DNA from 3 places in the Paenibacillus roseipurpureus genome. Region 2 is predicted to be linked to each of the others. Evidence: riboswitches for the same ligand, from Rfam matches in the RefSeq annotation. Region 2 holds a riboswitch; each other region holds the start of a gene.

Region 1 (9,949 bases), 2.0 Mb from region 2:
TGATTTTGGCCAGGATGCTAAGCCCAGAAGTATTTGGTGTTGTTGCAACTGTAATTATGATCACTTCATTTACTGATCTGTTTACGGATGCTGGATTTCAAAAATACATTATACAACGTAAATTTAAGAATGATAGTGAAGAAGATCTTTGTATAAATGTGGCCTTTTGGACTAACTTAATAATTTCGGTACTTCTCTGGTTTAGTATACTAATATTCTCTGATCAAATTGCATTTATTGTTGGTAACAATGGTTTAGGTAATGTTATTAGTTTGTATAGCAGTGTATTAATTCTAACATCATTCTCAAGTATACAGATGGCAATATATCGTAAAACATTAAATTTTAGAGTATTGTCTCTAATAAAAATAACTGCAAAATTAATACCATTTTTTGTTACCATCCCATTAGTTCTCATGGGATTTTCTTTTTGGGCACTTATTATTGGGGATATAGTAGGAGAGTTATTAAATGTAATATTATTAACAGCTTTATCTAAATGGAAACCCAAGTTTAAGTACAGTTTTCAAAAACTTTTTGAAATGTTTTCTTTTTGTGGTTGGACACTTATGGAAGCAGTTTCGGGATGGCTTGTAACTAATATCGGAATTTTCATTATTGGACTGTTTTTCAACAATTACTACCTTGGAATATACAAAGCATCTACCACAACTGTAATCCAGATAGTTTCGATTTTGACTGCATCAACTACATATGTATTATTTTCATCTTTAGCTGCTTTACAGAATGATCCTAATGCATTCAATAAGATGTTTTTGAATTTTCAAAAATATGTTGGTTTACTTTCAATACCTTTAGGAGTGGGTATTTTTGTGTTCAGAGATACTGTTACTTATATACTCCTTGGAAGTAATTGGGGCGAAGCAACATTATTGATAGGTCTCTGGGGGTTAATATTCTCTGAAAGTGTTATTTTTGCTGACTTCGGCGCGATGATTCTTTTGGCAAAAGGGAAACCACGTTATATATTTGTTTCAAATCTGATCCAAATATTATTAGTAGTACTATGCTTATTGTGGAGCAGTCGCCATGGGTTTACACCTTTGGTTTATATAACATGTTTAGTACGGCTACAGCTCCCAATTATGCAGATGTTTTGGGCTACCCGGATTACTAGAATTAATGGTAAAACAATCATAAGGAATATAGCTCCTTATATTTTTGCGTCTTTAATTATGGGGGCTACTGGATTGTTATTAATTTATTTTAAAACGAATTTTATTTTAAATCTATTTTATATTGTGATTTGCATTACCATTTATTTTAGTATTTTATTTCTTATACCATCAACAAGAAAAGTGATTTATATGTTTGTTAATAAATTCAAGGATAGTTTAATTTTATAGTAAACTCCCCTCGTCTCAATTGTCTCTACATTTTATGAATTAGGGTATCGGACGCGGTTTGCTTTTAGAAACCGAGAGGAAACTATTGATCTATTGGTTCCTTCCTTAAACTTTACATGGTAGGTGCGAAGCTTACATCAAAACCAATCATCATTGTGATCGAGAATCTAAAAGTAGACCTCAGACCCCCAATTCCCGTGAAGGCTGCTGATTGTCATATTATAAGCACTCATAGATTATATTGGGACGCAACCGGTGATTAGAACATGAGTGATGGATCAGGGTACAGGTTTATGATCTGGAAGGAGGAAAAGAAGTTTCATTAGAAAAGCTTGTTTAGCTCATAATTTCAAGTCAGGTTCAAGTTAAATGAACGAATATAAGAGAGGTTTATATTATGGGATTAACAAAGAAAAAGAGAAATTTAGAACTTGATGCATTAAAAGGTTTAGCAATTTTGTTAGTTATAATAGGACACGCAATTCAGTATAACATTAGTGATTTTAAGACGAATCCTTTCTTTAATTTCATTTATTCCTTCCATATGCCTTTATTTATTTTTATTAGTGGGATCATTTCATATTTTACGGTTAGTATTGAGTCAATTGGTGATTCTTTAAATGTCCTTGCTAAAAAGTTTAAAACTTTAGTAATACCATTTTTATCATGGTACTTTATTGTTAACTTCTTGCTTAGAGAAGATTTTTTAAAAGAGTCATTCAGTGAGTATTCTTTGAAAATCATTAAGTTTCCTGATTTTGGATTGTGGTTCTTTTGGGTACTCTTTTTGTGCTTTCTTGTTCTAGTTTTAATAAAAACTATCCAAATATTTGTCTCAAAGATCAAAAAAGGTTTGTTAGAAGTATTCTTCTATTATTTCGTCACAGTGATTATTATGTTTTTACCTATTGGGACGCTAGGATTAAATCTCTTGAAATGGTATTTTCCTTTTTTTATTTCAGGGTTTCTATTATCAAAGTACAAAGGTTCCCTATCAAGATTCTCTGAGAAAGCGGCGCAAATATCATTAGTATTGTTCCCAATCTTATTGACTCAATATAAACGTCTTTTAGATCTTGATTTTATCCACTATCTACACGGATTGAATGGCCACATCATCATTGCAATTAATCTATCCTACCGATATTTAATAGGTTTTGTAGGAATTATGGTAATGTTTATTATTATTAAAGAAATTAAAAGGTTTAAGATCTTTGAAAAACTTGTATGGTTAGGTAATAGGACAATGGAAATATATCCATTGCAATTTTATTTTGTTAATATTGTTGGTACGAATTATGTATTAAGAAATTTAGGGGTTAGTGTGCTGACTGTTAGTGCGGCCACAATAATCAGTTTGAGTGCCTCATTGATGATTTCCTGTTTACTCATTAGGAAAAGTCAACTCTTATGTTTCTTGCTTTTAGGAATTTCAGGCAATGCTGAAACAAAAATATTTCAATCAACAATAGAATCTAGTAATACTAGGTAAATACAGCCACTTCTATTAACTAAAACGGATAAAGCAATATTTTTGTGATCGGATTATCTTATTTCTTGATCAAGTTGGATAATTTAAAATATTGTTTTATGTAAATTCGGAAACTGATTTACTAAGGTGCTCTAGTTTTTGAAAGTATATTAGTACTCATTTATATAGCTGTGCTGTGTTATTTTTTGGATTAATGTAACACCGCGTTTGGTAATTTATCTTTAGTAATAAATAGAAGCATCATTTTGTTAATACTTGAGGTGTAATATGAAAGTCGATCTAATAACACTACATGCAGTGAAAAATTATGGTTCAGTTTTACAGGCATTTGCAACTCAGGAGAAATTTAAAGAGTATGGTTGTGATGTTCGTATACTAAATTACATAAGACCGGATGTAACTGATGAAAATCTGATGACAACATGGTGTGGAAATAACTTATTAAAAAAGATTGTCTTGCTTCCTTCTTTTTATAGATGGAAAAAAATATTTGGAGGTTTTATTAGAGATTATTTGAATTTGAGCGATAAGGTTTTTTCAAATGAGGATGATTTCATCGACTTTCAAAGTGATGCTGATATTTATTGTACAGGCAGTGATCAAGTTTGGAATTCAGGTTGGAATAATGGAGTAATTAAACCTTTATATCTAAATTTTGCCCCAGAGAATTCAAGAAAATTTGCTTATGCTGCTAGTTTTGGTAATTCTGTATTGAGTGAGAACGAAGTAGCACAAACTAAAGAATTAATTGAAAAATATGATTATATATCCGTGCGAGAGGAATCAGGACTTGGCATCTTGGAAGAACAGTATATGTTTAAAAAAAGCTGTCAAATCATTGATCCTACATTAGTAATGCCTGCTTCATTTTGGAGGAAGTATACAAAAAAACCTAAAATTGATGGAGATTACGTTCTGGTATATCAGTTAAATAATAATAAGCTTTTCGATAAATTCGCAGCGGAATTTGCGAAGAAAAACAAATTGAAATTAATTAGATTTTGCACAAGATATGATCAGATAATAAAAAACGGGAAAAGTATCCTTATACCGGAAATGTTTGATTTCGTTTCATTAATCGACAATGCTAGATACGTTATTACAGATTCTCTCCATGCGACTGCCTTCTCTATTAATCTCAATACTGAACCAGTGTGTATATATCCTCAAAATTATGGGAGTCGTATAGAAAGTTTACTGAACTTGTTTGAAATTGGCAGTAGACATTTAAAGGATTATAATGATTTTGATATAGTAAATAGGCAAATAGACTTTTCTAAAGTAAATCAGATTCTTGATAGAGAGCGAATTAAGGTTGATGCTTTCTTGAAAATGGTTTTGCTTGAACCTAAGAAATCTATTGAAAAATGGATAAAATAGTACGATTTTTAGTTTGGAATAGTTTTTTGACTACTCCTGATTTAACTTTTCTCTAAATGGAATGTAAGTAGTAAATATTTAAATATTAATTTAAAGTCCGAGATGAACATTTTTTTGGAGGAGATTATCATTGAAATTAGTACTACTATCAGGCGGCTCTGGCAAACGCCTTTGGCCTCTATCCAACGACTCACGCTCTAAGCAATTCCTGAAAGTGCTAGAGAATGAGGATGGCGAGATGGAATCGATGGTCCAGCGTGTATGGCGGCAGATAAGGAATGTCGAATTATCCGACTCCACCTATGTGGCTACAGGCAAAGCGCAGTTGGATATGATCTACAGTCAACTTGGAACGGATGCCCCAATTATTGTGGAGCCTGAGCGTAGAGATACGTTCCCAGCGATTGCGTTAGCCGCGACGTATTTATACTCGATTGTTGGCGTTAGTCTTCATGAGGTCGTAACGGTACTACCCGTCGATCCTTATGTGGAGAATCGCTTTTTTAACAAGGTCAAAGAGTTAGAGCACATCGTTGTATCGTCTGGTGCTGATATCGGATTGATTGGTGTAAAGCCAACGTATCCTTCTGCAAAATATGGTTATATCGTTCCCGAACAAGAAACAAACAGTGATTCTTATAGAAAAGTCAGTCATTTTACTGAGAAACCCCATGAAGACCAAGCGAGGCTCTTGATTGAGCGAGATGCGCTTTGGAATTGTGGGGTTTTTGCTTTTAAACTGGATTACCTGATTAATCTGCTGATTGAGAAAGGCATTCCGATTCAATATGAAGAACTCGTGAAACAGTATGAGAGTTTAGTGAAAATTAGTTTCGATTATGAGGTCGTTGAAAAAGCCAATCATGTTGTGGTGGCCCCTTATGATGGATACTGGAAGGATCTTGGTACTTGGAATACGCTAACCGAAGAAGTGAGTTCCCACATTATGGGCAATGGCATGATTTGTGCTGATTCTAGGAATACGCATATCGTAAATGAGTTGGACTTGCCCGTCACGGTAATTGGTCTTTCTAATATCGTTGTTGCCACAAGTCCAGACGGTATTCTGGTTGCTGATAAAGCATCGAGTCCAAGAATTAAGGATATGATGCGCGATGTTGACACGAGGCCCATGTATGAGGAAAGACGCTGGGGTTGGTATAAAGTTCTTGATTACAGTAAGCTTGGTGAAAATCAACATGTGCTGACGAAACGGATTTGTATTGGTGCAGGCAAAAATTCAAGTTATCAATTGCACCATAAGCGCAGTGAGACATGGACTTTTATTGCTGGTGAGGGTGAGTTAGTACTGAATGAGAAGCTCATTCCTGTTAAGGCTGGGGATGTGATCCAGATCCCAATGCGTTCCAGGCATGCCATTAGAGGTATTACGGATTTAGAGTTTATTGAAGTGCAAACGGGCAGTGAATTGATTGAAGAAGATATTATCCGGCTCTACATGAGTTGGGAAGAGATTTTGGCGTTTTCCAGTTGAGTATTTTGTCCCCCTGAAGGTTGTCGTAATGGCGGCCTCTAGGGGGTTGTTTTGGATACTATCACAAATCGGTGGTGATCAATCAATGAGAAGTAGGAAGCCCAAGAAATCATGGAAGAAATGGCTGCTAGGTAGTCTAAGTGTCCTTGTTTTTATCGTGCTAGTTAGCTCTGGCGTGATTTATTATAAGATTCGTGCCATCGACGTCGAGGACATTGTAGAGAGGCATCAGCTGCCTGTAAAAGGAATTTCAGGAGCAGAATCTGCGACTGCAGTAGCCGCGGCAGAATCGAATCAAACCAAACTTCCAAGCATTCTAAGCTCGACGGTAGATAAGGCAGAGGAGTTTGCAAGCAAGCCGATTAAAACGCAGGATGCGCTAGATGTAGCAGCAATATTATTAAAGTCCGGTTTAAGCTTGAAAGAGGTCTATTACCTTACGGGGGAGGCCAAAAGCGATCTCGCAACTGAGGAAAAGCAGAAAATTCGTGATCTTTTGTTATCCAAATTATCAGATAGTGAAATTACTGCTTTGCGCCTCATAACGAAACAGTATGGTAAAGGGCTGCTAATCCTTGATCCGAATTATCCGATCGAGCTAATCGGTATCGATGATCCGGTGGAACGGAGTCGTGTTGAACAGGAATTGAAGGCCAAAAAACAGGTTCAATCAGATATCAAGCAACCGGAACCAACTCCTAGCCCGCAAGTGAAAGAGGAGCAACCTCCTAAGGAGAAGCCACAAATTGCTCAAACAGATCCTGCTGTTGTTTCGAGCTATCGATCTAAATTGGACTCTTTAAAGACAAGCTGTCAGGGAGATATTAATACTCTCATAGGAAGCGTAATTAATGCCAAGAAAGCGAATCCTGCTTTAGGGATAAAGGAGTTACAAAGTATGTTTATGGGCAAATTTACAAGTGCTGAATCGCAGTGTGATGCAGGTTTCAATGCTACGATTGCTGAAGCAGAGCGGGCTGGCGTTAGTAATAGCGATATTCAGGGCTGGAAGCAAGAATACAGTGCAATGAAGCAAACAGCACAGACCAGTGCCATTAATCAGTTAGCTCAAGCTTTTAAAAAATAATAGGGAGGGAATTCATAGAATTAAAATCGGTGCTTATGGCCTAATGAATGGCTGCAACAATGATTCCCAAGCATGATGCAAGTTTCAACCAATTTGCTAGAATAGACCTATAAAGTGAATCGCATTATTCGTAGGACAAAGGCAAAACTGATGAAAATCAGTGACGCAAAGCTAGAGGGACTAAGTTAGCGATGTCTAATAAGTTAGCCAGCCGCCGCACACGGGCCTCCGAGAGATTTACGTGGACATTCAATAGGAGGTAGATGTATTCAAATGTGGTTGATTACGATTGGGATCATTTGGCTAATCGGTTGTTTATTTTATTTAAGCGTGTTCGCGGCCGCCAAGAGAGCGGATGAGAGGCTCGCACCTGATGAGTTGTATACATAGCATGAAACGAAGAGCGCCTCAGTGAGGTGCTTTTTTTCATTTGAATAAAGGTAAGCAATCAAGCATATCGAATACATGGGAAGAAAGATAGCTTGGTTACGGGGAGCTGGTACACATTGCGTATGGAATTAGAACAGGTGCTATCTCAGGTTGTCACTCCTAGCGGTGAATTAGATGCTGCAAGGGTTTTGGGGCGTCAGGCCTTGTATACAGGCAGGAATGGCAGGGTTATAGAGCGATTTTGGATAGAGGTCGATGGTCGTAGGGAATCTTTTATTTTTAAACCTCTAACGAATGAGACGACTTGTGGACGTGAACGTTGGCTCTATGACCATGTATTAGTCTCTGTGGCTGTACGTTTTCCAAAATTGTACGCCGCGGCAGACCATCATGAACCATTACGTTATTGGGCGATTTATGAGGATATGGGTGAAATGATACATCAATTGAAGGAAGGGGATTACCTTCAGGCGGCTGCAAGTATTCCGCTGTGGCATAAGCTTCCACTGGATACAATTCCTCCAGACTTCAATGGGGATAAACCTCATCTGAAATCGCTAATTCAAGAGGTTAGGAACGGATTGAACGAGAGCCAGCGTTTGCAGGCGTTAGGGGTAGATGAACGAAAGCAAGAGACCATTGGTCATTTGTTGACTTGGATGAAGGATAGTTTTGAAACGGAGATGGTGATTTCCCACGGGGACTATCATCAAGGCAATGTTGCTCGGCGTGGAGATGAGTTCATCGTGCTGGATTGGGAGTTTATGCATGAGAATGCGGTGTTTTGGGATTTATATGGGTTGCTAGATATGAGTCATCCTGACTTTCCGAAAAAGGTTAGTTCCGCCACTCGCCTTGCTGCTTTGCAGGCTTATGTGAATCAGCGGATGTCGCTTAATTGGGAGGCGGATACGCAAACGTTTATGTTGGACTATCATCGTTATGCGTTGGTTCACTCGTTATGGATGCTGACTTTGATCGAGAAAGATCTACATAGTGGGCAATGGGATACAAGCAAGCTGCTACGCGCCCAGCAGGAGACTTTACATACAATCGAGGATTGTTTGCGTTATTGTGCGGTTGTATAAAATTAAAATGGGACTATAGACCCTGTCTTTAGTCCCTCTATATGAGTAACATGCAATTTTAAGTGAAGGTAATTTTTCTTCGTTTGAAGCCCCAACATTTAATCCATATGTTCCCCTCATCGTCTCTAAATAGCTTAATTCCAATTAATTGCAAAGGTGTCCAAATATCAGTGAAATAGTAACTAGGCATCTAACAGGCCCCCTAAGTAATATACAACTTACACAACTATACCTTATTTAGGGTTGATAGTTTGTCGAACTTTGTCGGTTTTATATTACAAAAACATTAATTTTTGCTAAATTATCCGTCCAAATGAGGTGTTTTTACGTTATTTCCCCTATACTATGTGACTTATGGACTAGAAGGGATTATAATTGGTTGTATCCAATGTGTGACTGGAGGCATGTAGTTTCGCGGCTTCCTATTAAAATAAATAGAAGAGGTGTTTGGTAAGTGAAGGTTAGTGATGGATTGAAAGCAATAGCTGGTTTATCTTTAGCATTTTTATTGGGACTCAGTGCTCAAGCATCTGCAGCGCAGGCGCCAATACCGATGGATGTTTATCAGATTCCGATGCATTTCACGTTTGATGGCAAGGAATATGCACCGCCGGAGGGGCAGCAGGGGTTTATTTATGAAGGGACGACGTATGTGCCGATTCGTTTCATCTCGTACTCGCTGGATAAGTCGGTGAGCTGGGATTCCGCGACGTATACGGTGTCCATTGGGAAACCGAACGCGTCAGATACGATTAATATCAATGAATACAAGATGAACACGCAGGTTCATGATAAAAGCGACAAGCCTTTCGACAAATCGAAGTTAACGCCGAGCCACTTGCATGTGTATAAAGAGAAGGTATCCTATGTTTTTGATGGTGTGAGCAAAAGTCCTTCGGACGATCTGCCCGGCTACATTGTAGATGGCAGTCTGTATGTGCCGATCCGTTTCTTCTCGGAGTCGGTTGGCAAAACGATTGAATGGAATCCTGAGACGTACACGGTCTCTGCGAATACGTTAGATGAGAAGAAAGAGACGGACAAGAAGCCGTCGGAAACAACGAAACCTGGCACGACAGCGCCTGTCACGGGCGGTGGCATTGTCGGAGGAGGCGGTGGCGGACCAAGCGGAGGTGCTGTGGTGAAACCTTCGTATGAGTCCATAACGGCAGAAGCTGAAGCAAAGCTCTCGAGTCTTCAAGCGGATGCTACTAGCTCACTGAGTGCGCTATATAATGAATATAAAGCTACGCATAATACGAGTTTAATTACGCAGGGGTTAGCCAAAGTTGCACAAATAGACAGCCAATTTGCTCAAATCATGAGCGAAACCCGTACGAAGCTTACCGCAAACGGGTATGACACTTCGATTATTGCAACGTATACAGCTCAATATAATCAAATGAAGGCGGACGCTCAGAGTGCGTTGCTAGGCCATTAATCCGCCCATTTTTTGGGCGTTCATTCACCGACTAGGCACCAGCACACATAATGTATAGAAGATAATTCAACTATACAAGAATGTGAGTGATTGCGTATGCCGAAGCAAGATGATCTCGAATTGCGTCCGCCAGTGGGCGGGCATATGGGAGGGATAGGGCATGGTCATGGTGGAATCGGCCATGGCCCAGGAGGAATTGGCCACGGACA
Region 2 (9,949 bases):
CTGACAACCTGATAAGTTAACGAAAGAAAGTGGGGCTTCTCATGAAAGTTTCCTTATTTATAACATGCCTAAGCGATGCGATTTATCCGAAGGTCGGCGAAGCGATTGCGCGCCTGTTAGGTCAATACGGCATTATGCTGGAGTTGCCGAAGGTGCAAACGTGCTGCGGTCAGCCTGCTTATAACAGCGGCTACTGGGACGAGGCGAGAGCGACAGCAAAGACGATTCTTACCGCTTTTGAAGATAGTGATTTTGTGATTTCGCCTTCGGGCTCTTGCACGTATATGATTCATCACTACGACAACCTATTTAAGGATGAGCCAGAGTGGCTGGAGAAGGCGAAACAGCTGCAAAGCAAAACGTACGAGTTCACGCAGTTCCTAGTGAATGTCTTACATATAACGGATTTAGGGGCTGTTTTCCCTCATAAAGTCACGTATCACCCCTCCTGCCACGGCAGCAGGCTGCTCGGCGTCAAGGATGAGCCGCTTGCTTTGCTGGGGGATGTGAAGGATTTGGAACTGGTTCCGCTCCCATTTGCCGAGGATTGCTGTGGCTTTGGCGGTACCTTTTCAGTGAAAATGGCGGATATTTCCGGGGCCATGGTACAGGAGAAGGTTGACCATGTGAAGGAAACCGAAGCCGAGGTGCTTGTCGGTCTGGATATGGCCTGCCTGATGAATATTGCGGGCAACCTGCGTTATCGGAATGAGCCAGTGCGCGTCATGCATTTGGCTGAGCTGCTCTATGAAGGGGTGAAGCGCGCATGAGTCACGGGACAATGAAGTCAACAGTGAAGGAACGGGCCGATCTGGCCCTTAATGATGAGTTCCTGCGCAAAGCGGTGAAGTTCACGACTGAGCGTCTGCGCGGCGGCAAGCAGAAGGCAGCGGCAGACCATGGGAACTGGGACGATTGGCGCGAGCGGGGCAGACAGATTCGGCTGCATACGATCGCGCATCTGGACTATTATTTAACGACGTTTGCGAACAATGCGAGAGCGAACGGGGTTCATGTACATTTTGCAGAGACAGATGTGGAAGCTGTGAAAATCTCGCTTGAGATTGCCGCGGCGAAGCAGGCGAAATCGGTCGTTAAATCCAAGTCGATGGTGACGGAGGAGCTTCATCTGAACAAAGCGCTGGCAACGATTGGCGTGGAAGCAATTGAGACGGATTTGGGCGAGTACATCATTCAGCTGGCCGATGAAACACCGTCCCATATTATTATTCCAGCGATTCATAAGAACCGTTACCAAATTGCTGAACTGCTTTCGAAGGATGCTGGGGAAACGTTGGCGCCGGATACGACGATTTTGGCTGGTTTTGTTCGTAAAAAATTAAGAGAGAAATTCCTGGAAGCGGATATCGGCATGACGGGCTGTAATTTTGCCATTGCGGAGAGCGGATCGATGGTCTTGTTCGAAAATGAAGGCAACGCCCGCATGGTCACGACGGTGCCCAAAACGCAAATCACGCTCATGGGGATGGAGCGGATTATCCCGACGTGGGCCGATCTAGAGGTCATGGCAACCTTGCTGCCGCGCTCGGCAACAGGCCAGAAGCTGACCGTGTACATGTCCGGCATCACAGGTCCCCGCAGGGACGTTGACGGCGACGGACCCGATGAGATGCACATCATTATCGTGGACAACGGCCGTTCCCAGCAGCTCGGCGATCCCGAGTTTCAGGAGCTGCTGAACTGTATCCGCTGCGGCGCCTGCTTGAACGCCTGCCCGGTGTACCGCCATATCGGCGGTCATGCTTACGGCGGCACATATAGCGGACCGATCGGCGCGGTGCTCACGCCGGCGCTCAAGAAGAACGTGGGCGAATGGGACGATATCGCCAACGCGTCAAGTCTATGCGGCGCCTGCTATGAGGCGTGCCCTGTCAAGATCCCGCTGCACGACATGCTCGTATCCCTGCGTAGACGGAAGGTCGAAGCAGGCTACGGCGATAAGATCGAGGCCGCGGGTATGAAAGGTTTTGCCGCTGTGATGGGCAAAGCGAAGCGTTATAATGCTGTGCTCAAACTGGGCCAAATCGGCCAGAAGCTTGTTGTTCGTGATGGCGGTATCCGCATCAAGATCGGACCGCTCAAGGGGTGGAATTCGTACCGTGTGACACCGAGCCTGCCGAAGGCATCCTTCCGTGAAGGCTGGAAAACGTTAGAGCAAGAAATTCGCCATGGACTTACGGAGGCCGATCCTGCTATCCAAGCAAGAATGGCAGAAGCGTTGGCAGCACGGGGGAAAAAAGGAGGGCATCATCATGGCTAAACGAGAGATTACGCCTGACTGGCAAGAGAAGTTAATGAAGCTTGATCAGCAATCCTTGGCGGACCAAGAAAGCTTCATGCAAAGCATCGCCCAGAAGCTGGGACGCCCACGTGTCATCGACAAGCCGGCTCATCCGTTCCAAGGCGCCTCCGACAGCTGGAAAGCTTTCGAGTGGACACCAGAGGAACGCGTCGCGAATTTTACGGCTAATTTCCAGGCCGCAGGCGGACACGTTGTGAAAGTTGCTTCCATGGAAGAGGCGAAAACGACCATTACAGAGCTCGTGGAAACGTTGAGTGTGAAGCGAATTATCCACCAGGATCAGGCGGAGCTTCACAGTTTGGAACTGGCCGAAGCGCTGCCCGAGGTGGATCTGGCGGTTTGGAACACCGATGAGGACACGAACTGGAAGGCCAGCGCAGCGAATGCGGATCTCGGCATCGTGCTCGCTGACTACGCGGCGGCTTACACAGGGTCCCTAACTGTGCTATCATCGAAAGAAAAAGGTAGATCCGTGAGCTTACTCCCAGGAGCCTTGATCGTCTTGCTGCCGATCGAGAGATTGAAAACGAGACTCGGCGAAATTCTCGCCCCGATCGATCTCATCGCGAGAAAGGACCTGCCCGCAGGTATTCACTTCATCTCGGGTCCGAGCCGTTCGGCGGACATTGAGAACGATTTGACGATCGGTGTGCATGGTCCAGGGATTGTTCACGTGTTACTTATCGGATAGAAGAGGTAATCTGATGGAAGTTAATAAGCTTCAGAAGCAGAATCACTATGATGAAATCGCCCAGCAAATCAAGGCCATGATCGTGCAAGGGCAATTGAAGATGGGCGATAAGCTCCCCTCTACCAAAGAACTGTCCGAGCGTTTTGGCGTTGGACGCTCGACGATGAGGGAGGCCCTCAGCGCGTTGAAGGCGATGGGCCTTATCGAGATTCGCCAAGGTGGCGCTTGCCGCGTCATTCGTCAGTCGCCCGCGGAGGTTTCCTTACCCGAATGGACATCACTGAAGATGAATCGAACGACACTGCTCGAGCTTATGGAAGTAAGGCAATCGCTGGAGATTTCGATCGCGGCGCTGGCCGCGAAGAAGCGGACTCAGCAGGATTTGGCCCAATTGCAGCTCATTATGCAGGATATGGAGAACGCGATCCTGGACGATGCAGAGGGCGAAAGAACGGACCTGGCCTTCCATGAACAGCTCGTGCAAGCCACACATAATGCAATCATGGTGCAGACTTGCGACTCGATCCGCAACGCCATGGAAATGATGATTCGCGATATCCGTCGTGCGGAGCTGTATGCGAATCAGGAAGTGGCTGTCCAGCTTTTGAAGGAACATAAAGTGATTTATGAAGCCATCGTCAATGGCGATCCTGTTCGAGCTACCCAAGCGATGCGCGAGCATTTGGAGCATGTGGAAAGTATTTTGATCAAATATATCTAAGTTTCATTCAGACCCCAAGAAAGCTTAATTCCTGTCAAATGCCAGCTGGCAAATGAGTGGAGTTAAGCTTTTATGCGTAAACACATGTTGTTAATGTACAAGCCCCGTGCTTTCAATTTTCACATGCGTTTCTACTTTGAAAGTCACCTCGGGATACACCGATTGCCAATGGGCATAATCCGCTTCTTTGCCGAAGTATTGACCCAAATAATGGAGGCCGAAGCCGTAAGGGTCAACCCCAGCATTTCTGATCTTATAGAGGAGGGCTTCCACGCGCTCGTTGACGTGTTTCTCCAGCAGACGCTGAACCTCCTTGGTATTCACATTCAATCTAGCTTGCTCGATGATGCCTTTGAGGTTGAGCGTCATCTTTACGACAGGAATCTCGTCATGCGAAATTGAGATGTTCCGATGTACACCTGAGACGTAAAAGGAAAGAGGCTCATCCTCGTACGTAATCGGGATCCCCGCTCTACTGAACTCATTCGCACTCATGTTATACAGCTGTGTTTCAGCTGGCGTGAGGACGAGTCGTTGTTTCATTTTATCCAATAGCGCTAAGTGCTCTACCACATAAGAATCGCCGTCAAAGCTAACAACAGGCAGGTAAGGGTCCATCCCCTTCTCTTTGAATCGGCGGAAGCTATCGAATAACGGTTCGGTTACCGTGTAAGGAGAGACGGTCCCCTCTTTGCCGAAGGTGAGAAAGAAGGAATTACCCGCCAAGCGCTCGGTCGTTGGATTCGAGGCAAGCAGCTTGCTTGCGCTGGGCTCGGCAACTGCCGTATAGGAAATTAGCTGAATATCCCGCCTTCTGCTTAGCCAATTCATAGGCTCATTCATCGTTTCCTTCACGAGACTGTCCCCGAAAAGAAAGACGCGGCAATGGCCGAAATCAATCTCTTTGTCCACGTGCGCTTTGAGATTTCGAACCGCTTCCGCAATGTTCTCTGCTTCTTGGCGCTCGATTTGGCTTTCGGCTAAGCCCTCGCCGACTTTAGAAGCCGGGATCGCTAGCCGGAGGGTCACGAGGTACGGTTTGTCCTTCTTCCCCGTCCAATCGATGCCCATGGCAACGACGAAGAACCGTTTATCAATATCTTTAAACCCGCATCCGCCGAGGAGCGTGCTTGTGAGGATGAGCGCGAGCAAGAGGATTATGAATCTCATCATAGGGATGGTAGTCCCTCCCTTTAGTTGTCCGAGTTATGAAGCATCGTGGAAGCCGTTTCTGGCTTTTTCTGTTTGTGAACGAAATACATCAACAAGCCCAGGAAAATGAACTCAACGCCGAAGCGCAGGATGAGCCACATTTTTGAAATAATCTGACTCTGCTCCAGTGAAGTGAAGCGCATGAATGCAAAGGAAATCCCGCCAATGGCCACAGCCAGCCACACATTAATCGCGGGGACAGGATCTTCCTCAACCGCGGTTGCGCGATGAAGCGAATATCGGATCAACATAATCGTTGTGTGCCAGGTGTTCATGATGAATAAGAGAGACAAGCCCGTGAATAGCAGCAGGAAGACGAACAACACGCGATTGATGAACCCATAATCCGTAATGATCGAATCAGCCGTCATGCTCCAAAGAAACACATAATCCTGGACACCAACCGTGCCATGAAAACCAATCGGTACACAGAAGGTAATGGCCAAAAAGAAGACGCCAAACAAAGGGACAACCCAGCGATAGCGGAATCGAAACCCCTCTGGATGCAAGCGATTCGTGATCGTAAGGCTGAGATAGCCAGAGAAAACAAAGGTTGCAGCTGCGATCGTCGTAAACGAAGGCGGCTGATTGACATACCCAATGACATAGCGGATCGCATCCCAGTTAAGGTGCTCGTTAAAAACCGCTTTAAGGATAAACAATATTAGTAAGGGGGCGCTGAGCAGCATCATCACTTCGTGGATGAATTGAACCGAACGTGTCGAACGACTGCAAGCCCAAATCGCAGCACCCGTCATGAGAAGCAGATTTAAATACCGGTTCATGTCAGGGTAGAAGAACATGCGAACGGTTTCGGAATACGAATAGATGACGATGACGCCTGCAGGGAGCCAGAGCACGATGCCATCGAATAAAATGAGCGATTGAGCGAGCCATTTCGGCAAATGGCGATCACATAATTCTGGAAAGCCAAGGCCAGGCATTTTCTCGAAGCAAGCCATCGTGCACAGTGATAAAAAGCTGCCGATGACCATAGCGATCAGCATGCCCGAAATAGCACCGTGAAACCGTTCTCGGATGAGCAGTGAGGGCACAAACAACATGATATTAATCATGCCGACATAGAGCACATGGTAATACAGATAGCGACTCATGTCTTATCTGCCCCTTTCCCGAGATGATGCAACTTCGCTTCCTGTTTCGGTTTGTAAAAGGCTAAGTAAGGCTGACCAAAGCTTCGGATGTTGCACCAATACGCGATGAGGACGAAGAACAGCACAACGACGCCGAGCAACCCATAGAAAATGGACGCGATGACGAATATATACTTCACGAAGCGAATGGAATAGCCGAAGCCGTTATTCGGAATGACGAAGTTAGAGATGGCAACGACTGAGGTGACGATAATCATAATGGAGCTGACCAAACCAGCTTGCTGAATCGCTTGACCTAGAATGAGTCCGCCGACCGTAGTTGCGGTAGAGCCGATATAGCGCGGCAATCGAAGACTAGCTTCGTTCAAGGCTTCAATCATGAATAACATGATGAACACTTCAACGAAGGAAGGATATGGGACAACAACACGGCTTCCCGCGATCGATAATGTCAATTGGACACGCAGAACCTCGGGATTATACGAGACGATGGCGATATAAAGGGCGGGAAGCGTGATCGTCAGAAACATGGCAAAATATCTAAGTATGAGCAGGAACTTGCTCATCCAATATGATTCATAGTCATCATCCATCGCATGCAGGAAATCGAATAACCGCACGGGCAAAATAAGCCCAAATCGGCTGCCGTCTTGTAGAAGCGCAACTTTTCCTTTCTCCAGCATGGATGCAATGCGATCAGGCCTCTCGGTTTGAAGAATTATAGGGAAGAAGCGGTGCCTTCGCCCCGAAAGCAGCTGCACGAGCTGCCCAGAAGCTTGGAGTATCTGGGTATGCAGCTTGTCCAAGCGTGTGTTCAGCAGTCTGAGCACTTCACTGTTAACCAAATTCTTGTCGTACAGCACACTGACGCGGGTTCTTGAAATATCGCCGAGCGTATATTGTTCCACACATAGAGATGGCGCGTTATAACGGACACGAACAAGACTGAGGTTCATATCCAAATCTTCCGTTAGTGCTGACTGCGGTCCTTGCAGGGCAATCTCTACTTGAACGGTATCGGGCTTGTCCTGAAATTTCCGCTGTACATCGTACCGGAACACCTGATCTTCGATTTGGAGGAGGGCTGCTCCTTTGAGCAGCAATCGGGTCCATAGCTCGGGCTGATCAGCGACACTGAAAGCAGGACTGGCGGTAATCATGCGATCGAATTCTTCGGGATTGAAGCAATAGGAGAAGGGAACGGTTAACCCGTTTTTGATCAAATTAAGATCACAGAGGGATGGGAAGTAACACAATTCCATTTGCATATAGCCATTGTCTAAGGTGTCATGAAAGAGATCGGCTGGGCTGTTCATTTCTGCAAGGATCTGTGTTATCATCCCATTTCCTCCATTTCCCATTGTGGTGACCATGCGGGTTAGCGTGCCCTAAATGGGGGAGAAACATACGATGCATATAATAGATGATTAACGAATCGCATCTCGTAGATAGGTATCAAGATGAGATCTGTGGGTGTAAGAGGGTTGTAATTCTGGTTGGAAAAACTGATACGTGTTCCGCCCTTGTGCTTTGGCTGCATACATGGCAAGGTCGGCGTTCCTTAGGAGAAGTTCAGGTGATTCGCCGTCATGCGGATAGCTGGCAATTCCCATATTCGTAGAGACATAAATATCGCCATCCTCCATGTGGAACGGAATCTCTAACAACGCAATAATACGATTAGCGAGCTCCTGAATGCTTTCCGTATTTCCGCGTGGAAGCAAGATGACAAATTCATCTCCGCTTAGCCTAGAAACGAAGCCATGTGCAGGCAGGGCAGTCGCAATCAGAGCGGCGAATTTTTGTAAAATGTGGTCACCCGCATGATGTCCGAAGGAGTCATTAATCCATTTGAAGCGATAAATATCTAAGAAAATGACACCGACCGATTCCTCACGCTCCCTTGCACAATCTAAAGCAGCTTGAAATTGCTGATGAAATTGATTCCGATTCGGCAAGCCTGTCAAATGATCGAAATAAGCAAGCTGATGAATGCGTTCCTCTGATTGTCGGATCTCGGTTAAATCGCGGATATAGGCGGTATAGATCGTTTTATTTCGAAAAACAAAGTGCGTAATGATCATTTCCGCTGGAAATGACGTTCGATCGGCGCGATATGCAGTGACTTCTAAACGTTTGCCGATGAGCGAGGATGATTTGTTGGCTAGTTGTTCATATAACAACGAGGCTTCTTGTCCATTCAGATGATCGGGAAAAAGGAGATCGAAGATCGTAAGATGGAGCGCTTCTATGCGTGTGTAACCGAATAAAGCTTGAGCAGCGGGATTGAATTCAATGATCCAGCCCTGCGATTTAAACATAAAGATCCCATCGATCGCTGATTCGAGAATGGAGGCCTTGAGGGCGATTTGCTCAGCGAGTCGCCGATCGACGGTTAACGAGCGAAAGATGCTCTTATTTTCAGATGAAGAAATGTTGCGAGCTAGTCGAAAGGCCGTGTAGGAGGCCAGCAGCGCAAAACATAACAGAAGCGCGACGAGAAAGACAAGTGAATGTTCTGTTAGTAAATGATGCATAAAAGCGGCCCCCTCAATTGGCAAAAAAGTCATGCTTACATATGTAAAAAGGGGACCATCCCGAATAAAGGATGATCCCTCGTTACTCGGCAACCTGTCAACCGTATCGCCCCTGTATGGGAAGAGTTAGGCCATGGCTTTGCGTCTCACTGTTTCCAGTGATTTGCCCTTTTCGATTTTTCGCGGTATGGGTTACCAAATAATCCATACGATGTGATGCTATTTCCCTATTATAGAGCAGGGTAAAATTACCTGTATATAGCATTAAATGTTGCTTTTTGTCGAATACAATTAAGATTGGATAAGTAAATATGACTGAATTTTAAAAGATGAAATGACATTATCATTGCCCGTTGTGGTCAAATTGCTATTATCCGACGTGAAAGTCCATGCAGTACCAGCAAAATTGTCGTCTGCATAGGCAGTAACTGTGCGACCCGCGGGCACTTTTAGCGACGAGATCGCGTCGTTCGGAATTTCTTGAAAAAGGCTATGCAACTGTGTGACAATAAAGGTTGGCATGATTATGGGTGTACAGAATGAGACCTTTCAGGGAGGATTGTAAACGATGAAAACGATAAAGCTGGGTACGAGCCAATTAGATGTGCCAGTTGTTGCGGTAGGCTGCATGCGAATAAATTCGCTAGACAAAAATGAGGCGGAACGCTTTGTGCAAGGGGCGATGGAGGTTGGAGCTAATTTCTTTGACCATGCCGATATTTATGGAGGCGGGATGTGCGAAGAGATTTTTGCTGATGCGATCCAAATGAACGCAACCGTGCGGGAGAAAATCATTCTGCAATCCAAGTGCGGCATTCGCAAGGGCATGTTTGACTTTTCGAAAGAGCATATTTTGGACTCCGTCGATCATATTCTAAAACGTCTAAAAACCGAATACCTGGATATTCTGCTCCTGCATCGCCCAGATGCTTTGGTAGAGCCAGATGAGGTTGCTGAGGCTTTCGATCTTCTGGAGCGTACGGGGAAAGTGAGACATTTCGGTGTTTCCAATCAAACGCCGCTGCAAATGCAGTTGCTGAAAAAGTAAGTCAAACAGCCACTCGTCGCCAACCAGCTGCAGCTCAGCATCACGAATTCGACGATGATCTCCAATGGGATGAACGTTAACATGCTTAATGATTCCGCTGTCAATCGGGACAGTAATGTACTAGATTTTTGCAGACTGCACGATATCACGATCCAACCGTGGTCGCCGTTCCAGTACGGGTTCTTCGAAGGTGTGTTCCTAGATAACAAGAAATTCTCAGAACTTAATCAAAAAATTGATGAAATCGCAGCTAAGTATGAAGTGAGCAACACGACCATCGCGATAGCTTGGATTTTGCGTCA
Region 3 (9,949 bases), 1.7 Mb from region 2:
TGTCTCCGTCAAAGTGCCGGTGTTCTCCTTCGCGAAGCTTCGCCGCGTTGATACAACACTTGGACCTGAAATGAAATCCACGGGTGAAGTTATGGGCCGTGATGTGAATTTCGCGAAAGCTCTTTACAAAGGCTTAATCGGCGCAGGTATGAAAATTCCAGCTGCTGGTTCCGTCGTGGTCACCGTAGCGGATAAAGATAAAGAAGAAGCGATTGAGATTTTGAAAGGTTTCTACCGCTTAGGCTACAAACTTATTGCAACAGGCGGAACGGCTGAAGCGATTGAAGCAGCAGGACTTCCTGTAACAACGGTTCATAAGCTCAGCGAAGGTTCACCGAACATTCTTGACCTCATCCGCAGCGGTGATGCACAGTTTGTCGTGAACACATTGACTAAAGGTAAAACGCCTGAGCGTGACGGCTTCCGCATTCGTCGTGAAGCAGTTGAGAACGGTGTTGTTTGTATGACATCTCTCGATACGGTTAGAGCGCTAGTAAATATGCTTGAAGCGATTAACTTCTCCTCACGTGCAATGCCAATTTATGCTTAAGGGATGGTGCCAAACATGAGTGCGTTAACACGATTAGATGTTACCGGACGCATTATGGTCGCCTTAGATTACGCGAACGCAGAAGGTGCCGAAGGGCTGCTAAAGCAGCTTGACGGCATCCCCTGCTATGTAAAGGTAGGAATGCAGCTGTTTTATGCTGCAGGTCCTACCTTTGTCGCGAGTCTGAAGGATCGCGGCTATAAGGTGTTCCTGGATGTGAAGATGCATGACATCCCGAACACGGTGAAAGGCGGCTCGGAGAGCGTGACGCGCCTTGGGGTAGATTTGTTCAATGTGCATGCCGCCGGAGGCAAGCACATGATGGAAGCGGCCTTGGAGGGTGTCGACAAGGCGCTTACCGGTGGAGCTCCACGTCCGATCGTCATCGGCGTGACGCAGTTAACCAGCACCTCGCAGCCCGTGCTGAATGACGAGATCGGCCTGACCGGTACGGTCGAGCAGGCCGTCATTCGGTATGCCCGCACGGCGCATGCCGCGGGGCTGCAAGGCGTCGTCGCCTCACCGCTTGAGGTGACGGCGATTAAGGCGGCGTGCGGTGACAGCTTCGTCACCGTGACGCCAGGCATCCGCCCGGCGGGGGCGGATATGGGCGACCAGTCGCGCATCATGACGCCGGCTGAGGCGTTCGCGCAGGGGACGGACTACGTCGTGATCGGGCGTCCGATCACAGGGGCGGCGGATCCACGAGCTGCGATTGAAGCGATTATCGAATCAATCGTATAAGGTGTCGGGCCCCAAGATTTTAACATTTGAAAGGATCGGTGGAAGAGACATGAGTAAACTTGAAACCATCGCGCAGCACATTGCCGCGTCGTTATTAGATATCGAAGCGGTTGCGCTTCGTCCACAACAACCTTTTACATGGACATCAGGATTGAAATCCCCGATTTATTGCGATAATCGCTTAACGATGTCGCACCCAGCGATTCGCGAAGCGATTGCAGACGGGTTCGCTGCGTTGATCAAAGAGAAATTCCCAGAAGCTGAGGTTGTCGCAGGAACAGCAACAGCTGGCATTCCGCACGCAGCTTGGGTCGCTCAGAAGCTCGGACTTCCGATGATCTACATTCGCGATAAAGCGAAAGGTCATGGCAAAGAAAACCTGATCGAAGGAACTGTGAAGCCAGGTCAGAAGGTTATCGTCATCGAGGATTTGATTTCGACAGGCGGCAGTTCGCTTAAAGCGGCGTTGGCAGTCAATGACGCGGGTGCGAAAGCGCTTGGCGTATTGGCGATCTTCTCCTACCAGTTAGACAAAGCAACAGATGCGTTCGCGGCGGCAGATATGCCACTTCACACGCTTTCCAATTATTCAACCTTGCTTGAAGTTGCTTTGGAAAAAGGCAAAATTCAAGCAGCGGATATGGAATTGCTGCGCGCTTGGAGAACGAATCCAGCAGCGTACGGTGTGTAATCGTCGAATCATAGAACGCGAGAATTGACGGATTATGTAGAATCCCTCTATACTAATAGGGTGGTTGGATCATTCCTGCCAGCAGCGAAAGGGCAAATGATGCGAAAGCGTCAGACGCAAAGCTACAGGGGCTAATCGGATCAAACCGAATGCTTGCCAGCTATCGAACTTGGAGAGGAGACAAAAGCATGAATGTAAATAGCGCGCTTACTGCCATCAACAGCACCGACGGTCTGAAACAAGCGGTCGGCATACAGATGTTGAAGAAGACAAGTGATACGCAAACGGATTTAACCACGACACTTATTCAAGATTTCGCGAATAATCAAGCGCAGGTTACCGCACCAGCGGCGCCTCACTTAGGTGCAAATCTAGACATCCGTGTCTAAATGATAAGAAGCTCTTCCTTTTCGTAAAGGTGAGCTTCTTTTTTTGTCTATTCTTATGCCGACACTACTTGTCAGGTGAAGTTGTTGATGAACGCTTGTAAAGGCTGCGACATCCACTTCTTCGGATGAAGGACGAACTGTAAGTCCATGGCTAACTGTGTATGGGTAAAAGGAAGCCGTACCAGCTTGCCCAACTCTAGCTCGCTTTCCACCGTGATCAGGGGCAGCAGCGCAAGCCCGAGGCCGCTCATCACACAATGTTTAATCGTTTCGATATTGCCCAATTCGAACCCGATTTGTAAGGCAATAGCTTGTTCTTTGAGCAGTCTCTCAAATTTACCTCTGTAGATGCAGCCTTCCTCAGTCACGATGAATTCGTAGGCGCCAAGAGCGCTGATGCTTATGTGCGACTCACGACTGAGTGGATGATCTTGAGGGGCGATGACAACGAGCTGTTCCTCCCTGACCTTCGTACAGGCGAGGGACGGATCCGCAGGATACTGGTCCAGCAGCAGCCCGATATCATAATCGCCGTCTTTGACTTTGGCTAGAATGGAGGCTTCACTGTCCGGGAATAATTGGATATTAAGTGTAGGGTACAGCTTTTTCAACTCGTGTAGAAAAGGCGGCAAATAATAAGCGGCAAGCGAATGAATCGTGCCAATCGTCAATGTGCCAGAGACTTGGCTTGCGATCATTTCTTTGGATTGATCATAGAGCTCCAGCATTTGCAAAGTAAGAACTAGCAAGGTTTCTCCTGGAGGAGTCAACCGCAGCTGCCGTCCGTATCGCTCGAAGAGTGGAACGCCATATTCTCGTTCCAGCTTCTGAATTTGCATCGTAATGCTGGATTGCGCATAGCCTAATTCCTCAGCAGCACGTGTAAAGCTTTTGCGGCGTGCCACCTCTCGAAACGTTCGGAAATAAGTCAGATCCATGTACGGCCTCGCTTTATTATCAAAATTTTTGATGAGTTCTATCATTTATTATAGCTAACAGTGATGGATTGTTCCATGCTAAAGTAAATGTACAAACACACGAGGCTGGGAGTTGGTTATTTTGCTAAGAGAACAAGATCTACACGGGATTTATGTGCCGATCATTACACCGTTTGATGAAGAAGGCGAGGTAGATGCTGCATCCTTTTATAATCAAGCTTATAATTTATTTCAAGATGAGATCGATGGCCTTGTCGTCAATGGCACAACAGGAGAGTCGCCTACGATTACGAAGGATGAGCTAGGCGTGGTATTCGCTGCCGCACAAGCTGCGCGGGAAGCTGCTCATGTTACGGCGCCTTTGATTGTGGGCACAGGTACGAATGATATGCGTTCCACGGTGAGAAAAACAGAAGAAGCAGGCAAACTGGGAGCGGAAGCGGCGCTCGTCGTTGTGCCGTATTACAACCGACCAAGTCAGCAGGGGATCATTGAACATTTTCGTCACGTGGCAAGTGTAGGAGTTCCTGTTATCTTGTATGAAGTACCTCATCGCACGGGTATCACGTTGGAACTAGATACCGTTCGTACGATTCTGGATTTGGATGGTGTCATTGGGATAAAGGACAGCACACCGAACACGCAACTGGTCACAGCGTTAACGCATCTAGGCTCAAAACCCGTGCTTTGCGGGGAAGATACCTTGCTATTTGCGGCGCTGCAGGCTGGAGCTAAAGGTGTAATGAGCGCATCAGCGAACGTAGAAACTGAGCGGTTCGTGCAATTTATTCGCAGTTTTGAGCGGGGGGACGCAGAACAGAGTAGACAACAATTTGATGAGCTTCTGCCTCTTGCGCAACTTCTATTCCAAGAACCTAATCCCGCTCCGATCAAATGGTTACTGCAACAACAAGGCGTAATTGCATCGGAAACTTTACGTCTACCGCTCCTGCCGATCACGGAAAGCTTGCAAGCGAAATTAGCTGCCTATATCTAAAGTGTTAAGGAGTTGGTCCAGATGCATCGTACTAGAGTGTTTACAGGCTCACCATGGGAACCGATTGTCGGGTATTGCCGAGCAATTCGCGTTGGCAATCGGATTGAAGTCGCAGGAACAACCGCAATGAAAGACGGCGAAGTTGTCGGCATCGGCGATGCGTACACTCAAACGCGCTTTATACTCGAGACGATCGCTAGCGCACTGCAAGAACTAGGCTCTGGGATGTCAGATGTCATCCGAACACGGATGTACGTGACCGATATTTCGCAGTGGGAAGCGTATGGGAAGGCGCATGGTGAATTTTTTAGAGAGGTGCAGCCTGTGGCGACGATGGTTGAAGTGAAGGCGCTGATTGATCCGCAGCTGTTGATCGAGATTGAAGTTGAAGCGGTTGTAGCCGATGAGGAGATATAGGTTTGAAATATGTATAGTGGAGCCTGTCGCAAGTGCCGTTCAAACGGCCAGAGCGTCAGGCTTTTTCATTTTGACAATTTGTGTGACTCTGAAGTGGTATTGACAATTCCCACAAATGGATTTAGAGTTATAGTGCACTAGTTCAATAGTGTACTGGTTCTTGTGCAGAGGAGGGTAGGACCGTGCAACTTAATTTTAACAGCCCGAAACCGATTTATTTGCAGATGGTAGATGAAGTCAAGAAGGCTCTAGCCCGTGGTGAGCTCTCACCAGGTGATAAAATTCCATCCCACAAGGAAAGGGCGCAAATCTCGCAGGTGAATCCCAATACCGTGATGCGGGCATATCAAGAGATGGAACGCGAGGGATTGACGGAAACGTTACGGGGTCAGGGTACTTTTATCAAAAACGATCCTGCGATTCTATCCATTATTCGTTCTGAGATGGCGAAATCAGCCGTTGAGCAATTCATTGTCGAAATGCGCGCCCTCGGCATTGAGCCAGAAGAAATGGCGCAGCTGCTGCAAGATACGTTGCAAAATGGACCAAAGGAGGGGTAGACCGTGTCCAATACAGAGAATCCGTTTATTATTGAACTGAAGGATATACATAAAAAATATTTACTTAAGCATGCCGTAAGAGGGATTGATGTGCAGATCAAGAAAGGCACGATTGTTGGGTTGCTGGGGCCAAACGGCAGCGGGAAATCCACCTTGCTCAAAATGATGGCCGGTCTCATTTATCCCACCGCGGGCAGCATCCTCGTAGGCGGCAGAAAGCCGGATGTACATAATAAGCAGCATGTCGCTTATTTGCCTGAGATTGACCATCTCTATGGCTGGATGACGGTGAAAGAGACGCTGAACTTTGTTGCTGGGTTCTACAAGGACTGGCAGGCAGATAAAGCTGCAGAAATGCTGGTCAAGATGGAATTGGATGAGCATCAGAAAGTTAGGAATCTTTCCAAGGGGATGCGGGCTCGATTGAAGTTGATCGTAGCATTGTCGCGCAAAGTTCCGCTCATTCTGCTGGACGAGCCGTTCTCAGGCATTGATCCGTCATCTCGGGCTAAAATCATTCGCTCCATCATTAGTGAATTCCAGTCCGAGGAGCAAACGATTGTGTTGTCCACGCATTCGGTGAATGAATCTGAGCCGATGTTTGACGATGTCATTTTCCTGCAGAAGGGTCAGATCCACACGTTTGACTCCACTGAAAATTTGCGTGCGACCTACGGTTGTTCGTTAGAGAACATATGGGAGAAGGTGTACGGGTAGATGGGACTCTGGAACTTATTCAAGAAGGAAGTAAAGAGTATTTTCCCTCTATATGGTGTATTTGCTTTGCTCGTCACGGTTGTACATCTGATTATTTTGTACAAAAGAGCTGTACTGGACATGGACATAACGATGGTGTTTGCTATTTTATTACCGTACCTATTTATCGCCGCCATTGCCGTTGGTACGGGTTACTACCAACTCTTTATCGAATGGAAAACGAATTCGATTTATCTTCTCCTTTCCTTGCCAATCCGCGGATGGAAGGTGCTAACAGCTAAGCTGGCGGCGGTGCTATCGATGCTTGTTCTAGTGTGCCTATGGATTGGGGGAAGCTTTGCGGTTATTTTGCTTCGAGTCAAATGGGATGAGCTAGTTGGAAATGAAGATTGGGCAGGACAGTTTCCTACCCTTTTTAGTCTGTTGATCAACAGCTTCTGGATGTGTCTGTTGCTCATCACGTTCTTGCTCGTTGTTTTGCAGTTTACTTTTCTTTGTGGACAGCTTGTCGCCAAATTCAAGTGGCTTGTGATGATCAGTGCATTTCTAGGTATTAGTTGGCTTGTCCTGCGTATTAGTCCGCTGTTTTCCCATCTTCTGGTGTGGACACCAGAGATCGTTATCGGAGAGAAGGAGTCAGATATGGCGTTCCTGCATTCTGGCCCGTTCATCGTGCTCGGATTGCTGATTATCGGGCTGGTTGTGCTGAACGGATTTATTTTTGAGAAAGAAGTGGAGGTGTGAAGATGTCTTTTCGACAAAAAAGAATCGTTCTCCTATCCACGGTGGGGCTTTTATTCTTACTCTCGATACTGGATATAACGTTTCGAAAGGAAGAGGTCTTTGAAGCTTTTAGCAAGCAATTTGTGAATGAAGAGAAGATGGATGCGTATTTAGGGGCAAGGCGTGCTGTAACGGCTACCGTGGAGCATCAAGCGGAAATCAATCTGCCTGAACTCAAGGAAGTGATGCTTGCAAGTCAAGTTGGCAAAGTATCCGTCCAGCGTTCGGAATCTTCTGCAATCCGGGTGAAGTATACCGTTACCGCAACAGCCTCGGATACAGAAGCAGCGAATCGCAAACGAGACGCTGTGAAGGTCGATCAGCAAGTTCAGAACGGACAGTTAACTCTTGTCACTGGAGCTAACGGCAAACCGATCGATCCAGACGACATTTCCATCGATTATGTGCTCTCGATTCCTGATGCGATGAAGGTTACGATCCAGAACGAGAATGGGGCTGTGCGAATCAGTGGTGTTCGGGCGGGCATAACGGCTTCTTCTGTTAACGGCATCATGGAAATCGTGGATGTCAAAGGAGAGCTTCATGTGAAATCTTCTTATGGAAGTCTCTATCTCGCAGACATTACGGGGAATATCAACCTAGTCAACCGCTCTAGCCAAGTAAATGTTCATCATACCCAAGGCGATTTGGTGCTCGACCATCAGTCGGGTCATACCAATTTGACGTCCCTCACAGGCAAAATCACAGGGAATGCGGAGTACGGCTCGATGTTGTTTCGTGAGTTGAAGGGTTCAATCGATGTCACGGGTCGTAGCACTGATATGCAATTCGATCAATTGCAAGGCGATACACGAGTGGTGTCAAATGCAGGAGGACAGCTGACCTTTATTTTAGCCAAAGATGAGGGGTATACGTTGGATGCCGCAGTGAATGGGGGCAGAATTCTATCCCTTCTTACCCTTCCAATTCAGAAGGTGAAAGACAGCGAGTATGAATCCCATATGAACGGTGTCGTGGGGAATGGTACAAGAAAAATCGAAGCCAAGGTGAAGTCCGGTGACATTACCTTCCAAGTCAATTAAACATGGAAAAGGAGCGCTACACATGAGCAATGAACCGATTGTAAGTCTTCGCGGCGTGACGAAGCGCATCGGGCGTACAACGATTATTGATAATCTGACGTTCGATGTACCACAAGGTGAAATATTTGGATTCCTAGGGCCCAATGGAGCAGGAAAGACGACAACGATCCGCATGATGGTTGGCTTGATGTCCATCTCACAAGGCGAAATTGTAATTAAAGGGAAGAACATCAAGCATGAATTCGAACAGGCTATCCGCCATGTCGGCGCCATTGTTGAGAATCCCGAGATGTATAAGTATTTGAGCGGGTATCATAATTTAGTTCACTATGCGCGCATGGTGCCTGGTGTTACGAAGGAACGGATCGACGAGGTAGTCAGTTTAGTTAAGCTAGAGACACGGATTCATGACAAGGTGAAAAAGTACTCACTCGGGATGCGTCAACGATTGGGCGTCGCACAGGCGCTGCTGCATCGACCATCTCTGCTAATCCTGGACGAACCAACAAACGGTCTTGATCCTGCTGGGATTCGCGAGCTACGTGACTACTTGCGGTATTTAACACGTACTGAAGGAATAACGGTCATCGTTTCCAGCCACTTGTTGACGGAGATGGAGCTCATGTGTGATCGGGTGGCGATCTTACAACAAGGGAAACTTATCGATGTAAAGACAATTCAAGAATTCATGGCCGATTCGAAGGATGGCACGCAGACCTACTTGATTGAAGCGTCGCCAGTTGATGAGGTTCACGCGGCAGTTAGCGGAATGTGTCATGTGAAAGAAGCGAAGGTCGTGACAGAAGGTGTAGAAATCGTGACGGAGCGGGATTGTATACCTGACATTCTAGCTGAACTCATGCGTAAGGATGTCCGCATTTACGGTGTTCAATTGCTGCGACAATCCTTAGAGGATAGATTCTTGGAAATAACGGGAGGTGAACAAGTTGGTTAACTTATTTCTCAATGAAAACATGAAGCTCTATCGCCGTTTACGTACATGGCTCATGGTCGCCATCATGATTGGTATCGTGTTCCTTGGCAGTTTCTTGGACTGGTATTACGATGGCAAATCAGGAGAGAAAGTGGCTTGGCGGGATCATGTGATCGAGCAGAAGCAAGAGCTTGCGGAAGTGCTGAAACAGCCGAAATTGAGTGAAGAGAACAAGAAGAATATTCAAGAGCGCATCGCCGTGTATGATTATCATTTAGACCATGATATTCACCCGACGGGCGGTACGATGTGGAACGGAATTAATGGTTCTGCACAGTTGATTGTGTTAATTACTTTATTCACCGTTATTGTAGCAGGAGACAGTTTGGCTGGTGAATTCACGTCAGGAACGATTAAACTGCTGTTGATTCGGCCAGCGAATCGCACCAAAATCTTAGTTTCTAAATATGCTTCTATGATTGTATTTGGCTTGTTCCTGTTAGTTATTTTGTTCATCGTTTCAGTTGTATTAAACGGACTCCTATATAAGTTTCAATTCATGAACCTACCGCTTGTCACCACGAATAGTGCGGGCTTGATTGTAGAGAAGAGTATGATTGCGAATCTGTGGAAAACCTACTTACTCAATGGGGTATCCACGATTATTTTCGTCACGATGGCCTTCATGATCTCTTCTGCCTTTCGCAGCAGTATTATGGCGATTGGTTTCTCGATCTTTGCTCTCTTCGCGGGAGCGATCTGTATGGAAATCTTGCAGCCGTACGAGTGGAGCAAATACATGCTGTTCGCCAATATTGATTTATCGCAATATCTCAGCGGTCGTCCTTATCAAACTGGGATGACGCTGCAATTCTCCATTGTGACACTGAGCGTGTACTTTATTGTATTTAATCTCGCCGCATGGCTCGTGTTTACCAAGAGAGACGTAGCCGCATAAGGTATAGAAAGGGCTTTCCCAGCTGCTAAGATGAATAGCAGAGGGAAAGCCCTTTTTTTAACCTACACGTTTACCTAAAATGATTAAATCTCGCTCTACCCCGTCTAACTCTGCTACGCCAGGCAAATGCGCCCAATTCGTGAAACCGAATTTGCGGAACAACTGAAGACTCGGCTCATTGTGGCCAAAGATGAAGCCCAGCAACGACTTGAGTCCTAACCTTGGACA

The links. Region 2 has a riboswitch for cyclic di-GMP ahead of MJB10_RS03450 (sensor domain-containing diguanylate cyclase). Riboswitches for the same ligand answer to the same signal wherever they lie in the genome.
Region 1: linked by a shared signal. The riboswitch ahead of MJB10_RS20695 (phosphotransferase) and the one ahead of MJB10_RS03450 (sensor domain-containing diguanylate cyclase) in region 2 are both predicted to bind cyclic di-GMP.
Region 3: linked by a shared signal. The riboswitch ahead of MJB10_RS10390 (putative motility protein) and the one ahead of MJB10_RS03450 (sensor domain-containing diguanylate cyclase) in region 2 are both predicted to bind cyclic di-GMP.

What each region holds. Positions count from the first base shown of each region.
Region 1 covers NZ_CP130319.1:4,611,239-4,621,187, reverse strand. The annotation lists gene MJB10_RS20720 (lipopolysaccharide biosynthesis protein) at 1-1,367, shown strand, start outside; gene MJB10_RS20715 (acyltransferase family protein) at 1,765-2,859, shown strand; gene MJB10_RS20710 (polysaccharide pyruvyl transferase family protein) at 3,127-4,239, shown strand; gene MJB10_RS20705 (sugar phosphate nucleotidyltransferase) at 4,370-5,734, shown strand; gene MJB10_RS20700 (hypothetical protein) at 5,820-6,821, shown strand; cyclic di-GMP riboswitch class I at 6,952-7,040, shown strand; gene MJB10_RS20695 (phosphotransferase) at 7,334-8,299, shown strand; gene MJB10_RS20690 (copper amine oxidase N-terminal domain-containing protein) at 8,754-9,740, shown strand; gene MJB10_RS20685 (hypothetical protein) at 9,837-9,949, shown strand, end outside.
Region 2 covers NZ_CP130319.1:725,371-735,319, forward strand. The annotation lists gene MJB10_RS03415 ((Fe-S)-binding protein) at 42-770, shown strand; gene MJB10_RS03420 (LutB/LldF family L-lactate oxidation iron-sulfur protein) at 767-2,281, shown strand; gene MJB10_RS03425 (LutC/YkgG family protein) at 2,274-3,014, shown strand; gene MJB10_RS03430 (FadR/GntR family transcriptional regulator) at 3,028-3,735, shown strand; gene MJB10_RS03435 (Ger(x)C family spore germination protein) at 3,826-4,908, opposite strand; gene MJB10_RS03440 (hypothetical protein) at 4,929-6,062, opposite strand; gene MJB10_RS03445 (spore germination protein) at 6,059-7,402, opposite strand; gene MJB10_RS03450 (sensor domain-containing diguanylate cyclase) at 7,490-8,599, opposite strand; cyclic di-GMP riboswitch class I at 8,685-8,777, opposite strand; gene MJB10_RS03455 (hypothetical protein) at 8,891-9,121, opposite strand; partial or broken gene MJB10_RS03460 (aldo/keto reductase) at 9,168-9,949, shown strand, end outside.
Region 3 covers NZ_CP130319.1:2,400,921-2,410,869, forward strand. The annotation lists gene carB (carbamoyl-phosphate synthase large subunit) at 1-550, shown strand, start outside; gene pyrF (orotidine-5'-phosphate decarboxylase) at 566-1,294, shown strand; gene pyrE (orotate phosphoribosyltransferase) at 1,344-1,985, shown strand; cyclic di-GMP riboswitch class I at 2,067-2,153, shown strand; gene MJB10_RS10390 (putative motility protein) at 2,174-2,374, shown strand; gene MJB10_RS10395 (LysR family transcriptional regulator) at 2,446-3,312, opposite strand; gene dapA (4-hydroxy-tetrahydrodipicolinate synthase) at 3,434-4,309, shown strand; gene MJB10_RS10405 (RidA family protein) at 4,331-4,726, shown strand; gene MJB10_RS10410 (GntR family transcriptional regulator) at 4,909-5,286, shown strand; gene MJB10_RS10415 (ABC transporter ATP-binding protein) at 5,290-6,003, shown strand; gene MJB10_RS10420 (hypothetical protein) at 6,004-6,747, shown strand; gene MJB10_RS10425 (DUF4097 family beta strand repeat-containing protein) at 6,750-7,829, shown strand; gene MJB10_RS10430 (ABC transporter ATP-binding protein) at 7,852-8,784, shown strand; gene MJB10_RS10435 (ABC transporter permease) at 8,777-9,721, shown strand; gene MJB10_RS10440 (GNAT family N-acetyltransferase) at 9,779-9,949, opposite strand, start outside.